3 regions of the Mesorhizobium sp. WSM1293 genome follow, and region 2 is predicted to be linked to each of the others. Evidence: riboswitches for the same ligand, from Rfam matches in the RefSeq annotation. Region 2 holds a riboswitch; each other region holds the start of a gene.
The links. Region 2 has a riboswitch for cobalamin ahead of bluB (5,6-dimethylbenzimidazole synthase). Riboswitches for the same ligand answer to the same signal wherever they lie in the genome.
Positions count from the first base shown of each region.

Region 1: it holds a riboswitch for cobalamin, as region 2 does, so the genes downstream of both, M729_RS0101410 (CbtB domain-containing protein) here and bluB (5,6-dimethylbenzimidazole synthase) in region 2, are expected to answer to the same signal.
Region 3: it holds a riboswitch for cobalamin, as region 2 does, so the genes downstream of both, M729_RS0101575 (DUF1636 family protein) here and bluB (5,6-dimethylbenzimidazole synthase) in region 2, are expected to answer to the same signal.

Region 1 is NZ_AZUV01000001.1:273,083-275,340, reverse strand. Features, by position in the region: gene M729_RS0101415 (MFS transporter) at 1-713, shown strand, start outside; cobalamin riboswitch at 779-975, shown strand; gene M729_RS0101410 (CbtB domain-containing protein) at 1,011-1,190, shown strand; gene M729_RS0101405 (CbtA family protein) at 1,206-1,976, shown strand; gene cobU (bifunctional adenosylcobinamide kinase/adenosylcobinamide-phosphate guanylyltransferase) at 1,969-2,258, shown strand, end outside.
Region 2 is NZ_KI911320.1:140,950-143,207, forward strand. Features, by position in the region: gene M729_RS0133275 (histone deacetylase family protein) at 1-835, opposite strand, end outside; cobalamin riboswitch at 958-1,138, shown strand; partial or broken gene bluB (5,6-dimethylbenzimidazole synthase) at 1,249-1,866, shown strand; gene M729_RS0133285 (hypothetical protein) at 1,989-2,258, opposite strand, start outside.
Region 3 is NZ_AZUV01000001.1:306,640-308,897, reverse strand. Features, by position in the region: gene cobW (cobalamin biosynthesis protein CobW) at 1-930, opposite strand, end outside; gene M729_RS0101575 (DUF1636 family protein) at 933-1,361, opposite strand; cobalamin riboswitch at 1,400-1,604, opposite strand; gene M729_RS0101570 (winged helix-turn-helix domain-containing protein) at 1,635-2,258, opposite strand, start outside.

The DNA of each region.
Region 1 (2,258 bases), on a different contig from region 2:
TCTACACGCGCTTCGGCGTCTATGCCGCGCATGGCGCGGTGGCCGTGTTCGCGTTAGCCCTGCTGGCATTGTTCTGGACCTACCGGCTCGGCGACAACCCGTCGATCCGTCCCGGCAAGACGCGACCAGCCAATCCGCTCGCCAATATCGGCCGCTTCATCGCCCAGCCCAGGCTCAGGCTGGCCTGGCTGATCGCGTTTGGGCGCTCCTGTTTCTGGACGACGTTCTTCGTCTATGGGCCGCTGTTCATGGTCATTACGGGTGAGGGCAAGCTGGCCGGCGGCCTGCTGGTTTCGGCCGGCAACGCGCTTTTGTTCATGGCGATTTTCTGGGGCAAGGCGGGAAAGCGCTTTGGCGGCCGCAGGACCATGACATTTGCCTATTTCGCCATGTCGGTCGCGCTTCTGGCGGCGGGCTTCGTCGGCGAAACCGTGCCGCTGCTCACCGGCGCCTTCCTGCTCTGCGGCGCCTTCTTCACCATTGCACTCGACGCGCTCGGCTCGACCGCCTTCATGCGCTCGGTGCGCTCCTATGAAAGATCGCAGATGGCGGCGGTCTATCGCACCTATCTCGACTTTTCCGAGCTGACGCCGCCGCTGGTCTATTCGGTGGTGCTGGCCTTCTTCGGCCTGGGCTCGGTGTTCGTCACGCTCGGCCTGCTGGCGGCGGTCTGCGGCTTCGTGACGTGGCGCTATCTGCCGAAATCGCTTTGACCTTCATGGCGCATTCGCAACGGTCGCCGGCGGAATTTGGTTTGCCGGACGCGAGGATTCTGCCTATAGTCGCCGGTGTCGCCGGTTCCATTTTGGAGCCAAGAGGGAATGCGGTAAGGGCGGATTTCGCCCAATGCCGTGGCTGCCCCCGCAACTGTGTGCGGTAGTCCTCTCCATATGCCACTGAAGATTTTTCTTCGGGAAGGTGGGGAAGGACGCTGATCCGTGAGCCAGGAGACCTGCCGGCGACAGGAAACTGACTTCGATGCCCTCGGGTGGAGGGCGAAAGGACAAGACATGACTACCGCTTCCGTCTCCCTCGGCGCTTCCGTCTCCTCGCAGTCGCGCTTCATGCAGCTCGCGCTCGCCGCGCTGCTCGGCATTTTCGTGATGGGCTTTGTCGGCTTCTCGCATATCGATGCGGTCCACAATGCGGCTCACGACTATCGCCATTCGATGGCATTTCCCTGCCACTGACGAGGGGCTGACATCATGAACCTGTTTCGCAACGTCGTGTTCATCGCGGCGATCGCAGGGCTCGTGGCCGGCGTCGTTCTTGCCTGCATGCAGGCCTATGCGACCGTGCCGCTGATCCTGAAGGCGGAAGTCTACGAACAGGCGGGCGGCGGGCATCACCATGACCATGCCGCTCCGGCAGCAACGGATAGCAATGCCATGAGCGCAGCCGCTCCGGCCCCTGCCGAAGCGACTGCTGCGGCGGAAGACGAGGGCTGGGCGCCGGCAGACGGTTTCGAGCGTTTCGCCTTCAGCGTGCTTGCCAACATCGTCACCGGCATCGGCTTCGGATTGATCCTGGTCGCGGTTTCCGAATTCGCCGGCGGTATCGGTGGTTGGCGCCAGGGCGTGTTCTGGGGCTTGGCCGGCTTTGCCGTGTTCACGCTGGCGCCGGGCCTCGGCCTGCCGCCGGAACTGCCGGCCATGCCGGCCGCCGATCTCACCCAGCGCCAGATCTGGTGGTGGGCAACGGTGGCGGCAACCGCTGCCGGTCTCGGCCTGATCGCGTTCCGCAAGTCGCTGCCGCTGGCGATCCTTGCCGTCCTTTTGATCGTCGCACCGCATGTTGTCGGGGCACCGCAGCCCGACAGTTACGAGACGGCGATTCCGGAAGGGCTGCATCACCAGTTCGTGGTGGCGGTGACCGTGACCAATCTGGTGTTCTGGCTGGTGCTCGGCGCGGTTGTCGGCGTGGTGCGCGGCCGCTTCACCGGCACCGCGACCAGCCTGCGCGACAGCTTTGCCTGATCGCAAGACACTGACCTTCCTCATCGGCGGTGCGCGCTCCGGCAAGAGCGCGCACGCCGAAATTTTGGCGACCGCCTTGCCGCCGCCCTGGACCTATATCGCCACGGCGCAAGCCTATGATGACGAGATGCGTGAGCGCATCGCGTTGCACCGGTCGCGGCGCGGCGAAGGCTGGACGACCATCGACGCACCGCTCGATCTCGCCGGCGCGCTTGCCGCCTTGCCGGACGATCGGCCGGTGCTTGTCGACTGCCTGACGCTGTGGCTGACCAACCATATGCT
Region 2 (2,258 bases):
TGCCGCTGTGGCGTGCCGCGCGCTGCATCAGCTGGCCGGTCGCCCAATCGAAATCATCCTCGGTCAGATTGATCTCGGCCAGCGGATCGCGATGGTGCGCGTCGAACCCAGCCGAAATGATGATCAGGTCGGGCGCGAAATTGTCGAGCGCGGGCAGGACGCGCGACAGGAAGGCATCGCGAAACACCTCGCTGCCGGTCTGCGGCGCCAGCGGTGCGTTGACGATGTTGCCGGCGCCCGTTTCGGTCTTCGCTCCGGTGCCGGGATAAAGCGGCATCTGGTGTGTCGAGCAATAGAGCACCGAGGGATCGTCCCAGAAAATATCCTGCGTGCCATTGCCGTGATGCACGTCCCAGTCGACGATGGCAACGCGCTCGACACCGTGTTTCTTCTGCGCATAACGCGCCGCGATCGCCGCCGTGTTGAACAGGCAGAAGCCCATGGCCGTGGTCTTTTCGGCATGATGGCCGGGCGGCCGGGCGGCGACGAAGACGTTGTCGGCGCGGCCCGAAAAGACATCATCGACGGCGGCGTTGGCGGCGCCGATCGCGGTGATCGCCGCTTGCCAGCTCTTCGGACTGGCAGTGGTGTCGGCATCGATGCGGGTAATCCCCTCGTCGGGAATGGCGGCGCGCACGCGGGCGACGAAATCGGCAGGATGCGCGTAGAGGATGGTGGCCTCGTCGCCTTCCGGCGCCTGGATACGATCGAGCCCGGCAAAGGCTTCCTCATCGAGCACGCGCTCGATGGCACGCAGGCGGTCGGGCCGCTCGGGATGTCCGGGCGGCGTGAGATGCTCGAGGAAGATCGGATGCGTGTAGAGACGGGTGGTCATCGTCCTAATCTAGTGACCCGGATCGACAAAGGCCATGCACGGGCGGCCGATGACTGGGGAAAATCGCGCCTGCGTCCATTCGCGTCGCCGCGGGCATTGGCCTCGCCGGCGCTTCGGCGTAAGGTCCCTGGGTACTGCCTGGTGCCCGCCGCAAGCGGGAGAATCGGGAACACGGTTGAATTCCGTGGCGTGCCCAACGCTGTGAGGGGGACCGCGCCGGTAAATGCCACTGTCGATGACGGGAAGGCACCGGACGCGGGTTGATCCCAAGCCAGAAGACCGGCCTGGCAGGCATCGTCATCCGCATGGTCAGGCGGATGACATCAGAGCGACGTGCGTCCATTTGGACGCACAACGTACGCTCTGACCGTTTTGAATCTGCAATCGCAAGGGGACAAGCGATGCCGGAACATATGACCGCTGCCATTGACGATGGATTTGACCAGAATGCGCGCGATGCGGTCTATCGCGCCATGTTCACGCGGCGCGACGTGCGCAGCCATTTCCTGCCCACCGCGATCGATGACGACGTGCTGGCGCGGCTGCTGCTTGCCGCCCATCACGCGCCATCGGTCGGCTTCATGCAGCCATGGAATTTCATTGTCATTCGCGATGCCGGACGACGGGCGGAGGTGCGCGACCTGTTCCTGGCCGCGCGCGAGCAGGAACTGCCGGCGATCGAGGCGGAAAAACAGGCGCTGTACCGCAAGCTCAAGCTGGAAGGCATCTGCGAAAGCGCGCTCAACATCTGCATCACTTGCGACCGGCAGCGCTCGAAAGGTTCGCCGCTGGGACGCTGGCACAATCCGGAGATGGATCTCTACAGCACCGTCTGCGCAGTGCAGAATTTGTGGCTGGCCGCGCGTGCCGAGGGCGTTGGCGTCGGCTGGGTGAGCATCATCGAGGCTGAGGCGCTGAAGCGGCTGTTGGCCATTCCGGATCACGTAACGCCAATCGCCTATCTCTGCGTCGGCCGTGTTTCCGAGTTCGCTTCCAAACCGGACCTTGAAACGCATGGTTGGGGACGGCGGCTGCCGCTGCCGGAACTGATCATGAGCGAGACGTTTTCCGGGCAAGGCGAGACACAGCTGAAGTCCACCGTGGCGCGCCTCAACACCGTTTCTGCCTCACCAGACACCACCTGCCCGGCCGATCAGGGTGTGGCGCCGGCCGTACCCCAGCGCGAACCGCCGAAGGAGGCGAGCGCCTTGTCCTTGAGCTCCCTGAACTTCGACGACGCCTCGGCCAACCGGGCGTCCCAGGCCGGATCCGGCATCTGGCCCGCGATGGTCTTGAAATAGACCTGCATCAGGCAAGCGATGGCGAAAGGCTCGATGAAGGCCGCCTTGAACGCCCAGGCGAAGACGATGGCGAGCACGAAGGCCCAGCCGGCGAGCTGGCCGGGCATCAGGAACAGAATGGC
Region 3 (2,258 bases), on a different contig from region 2:
ATGATTGACGCGCGGCCCGACGGCCTGCAGCAACAGCCGCATCGGCTTACCGCCGACCTCGACGAAGCCTTTTACACGCAGCACGTTCTCTTCTTCTGCGACCGTGGCGACGCGTTTTGCCAGTTCATCGGGATTGGCGACCGAGGCTATGTCGACAATGAAGGTGTCGAAGTCGTCATGCTCGTGGTCGAAGGCGCCGTCATGATGGGATTTGCGGTTCTCGATGTCGTCCTCGACGGCGAGACCGAGCCCGAGCAGCACGGAGGGATCGACCTTGCCATGCGACGTCGGCACGATCTTCACTGCGCGGGCGGAGTGTTCGCCAATGATGGCATTGGCGCGGGCGGTGCCGGCGGCGTCCATCAGGTCGCTCTTCGACAGGATGATCAGGTCGGCGCAGGCGATCTGGTCCTCGAACACTTCTTCCACCGGATCGTCGTGGTCGAGCGTCTCGTCCCCGGCGCGCTGCGCCTGGAGGGCCTCCATGTCGTTGGCGACGCGGCCTTCGGCCAATGCCGGTCCGTCGACCACGGCGATGACGCCATCGACGGTCACCCGGCTTTTCACGCTCGGCCACTGAAAGGCCTGGACCAGCGGCTTGGGCAGTGCCAGGCCCGAGGTTTCGATCAGGATATGGTCGACCTTCGGCGTCAGCGACAGGATTTGGTCGAGCGCCGGGACGAAATCATCGGCGACGGTGCAGCAGATACAGCCATTGGCCAGTTCGACGATGTTTTCCTCGGGGCAGGTGTCGATACCGCATCCCTTGAGGATCTCGCCATCGATGCCGATGTCGCCGAATTCGTTGACGATGATGGCGATGCGCTTGCCGCCGGCGTTTTCCAGGAGATGGCGGACCAGCGTCGTCTTGCCGGCGCCGAGGAAGCCAGTGACGACGGTGCAGGGAACGCGGGATACGGAAGTGGTCATGGTCAATCCTTCAGCATGTCGATGGGTGGAATGCGGGCCACGAGGCCGCGCTTGAGGCTATCGGGGCGGCCACGCCACGGGATCAGGCCATCTTTCGAGGTGGCGAAGAGCTTTGCGCCTGTCACGAGGTCGGCGCCGCTGGTCGCGGTCAGGTCGCCGAAGACATAGCTCCAGCAACCGTCGCGCAGGATCGCGGCGCTGAGGCGCCGCTTGCAATTGCCAAGGCATTCGACGCTGCGGATGCGGATATCGTCGCCAGCGGCGGCGCGGCGCGTGTCGTCCGTCAGCAACTCGCCGGCGCGGGGATGAGCGTCGGAGCCGGTCTCATTGCGGCAGGAGCCGCAGACGATGATGGTGACGCCGGCCAAGGCATCATCATGGCCGGACGAAATATCCGCTGTGCCAGCCGAAAAACTGCTGTCGTGGTCCAAAGATCGGGCTCCTTGCCCGGAAACCCGCCGGGCGATCGGATTCTACAGTCGCAGACGGCAGGTCTCCTGGCTCGCGAGTCATCGCCTTGGGTAGCCGCCTTCCCGGGAATTCCCAGTGGTTTTCGGCCTTGGCTCTTCGCTTACAGTTGCGGGGACAGCCGCGGATTTGGGATTTTGCCCCGCACCGCATTCCCTCTTAGCCCTTGCCGTTGCGGGCAAGGGACCATCTGGAACCGGATTTAGGCTTTTGCGGGCGGCGGTGTCAACGCGAGCTTACGACACGGCTATGTCGGCCAGCGCCGGCCCCAAATCCCCGGCAGGCGTCACTTCGATGCGTTCGAGCCCGAGCCAACCTTGCATCTGCTTCAATTCCTCGAACAGCTCCGCAGCGGTTTCAGGCGGCGCACCGGGCTCCGCATAGGCTGCATGGACGCGCAGTATGCCGGCCGGGCGGTCTGCCTTGAGGTCGATGCGCGCCACGATCCGGTCGCCGAGCAGGAACGGCAGGACATAATAGCCATACTGCCGCTTGTCGGCCGGTGTGTAGATCTCGATGCGGTAGTGGAAATCGAACAGCCGCTCGGTGCGCGAGCGCTCGAAGACGACCGGATCGAAGGGTGCCAGCAAGGCGCGGGCCTCGACTTTGCGCGGCAGGCGGGCGTCCCGGTGAAGATAGGCCGCCTTGTCCCAGCCTTCGACACACACCGGCAGCAACTCGCCCGTTTCAACCAGTTCCTCCAACCGGCCTTTCATATCGGCCGGCGACAGGCGGAAATAATCGCGCAAATCGCTTGAAGTCGCCACGCCGTGGGCGCGGGCGGAAATGCGCAGCAATTCGCGGTGCGCGTCCTCAGGCGTCGGCACCGGCAGATCGAGGATCGCCTGCGGCAGCACGCG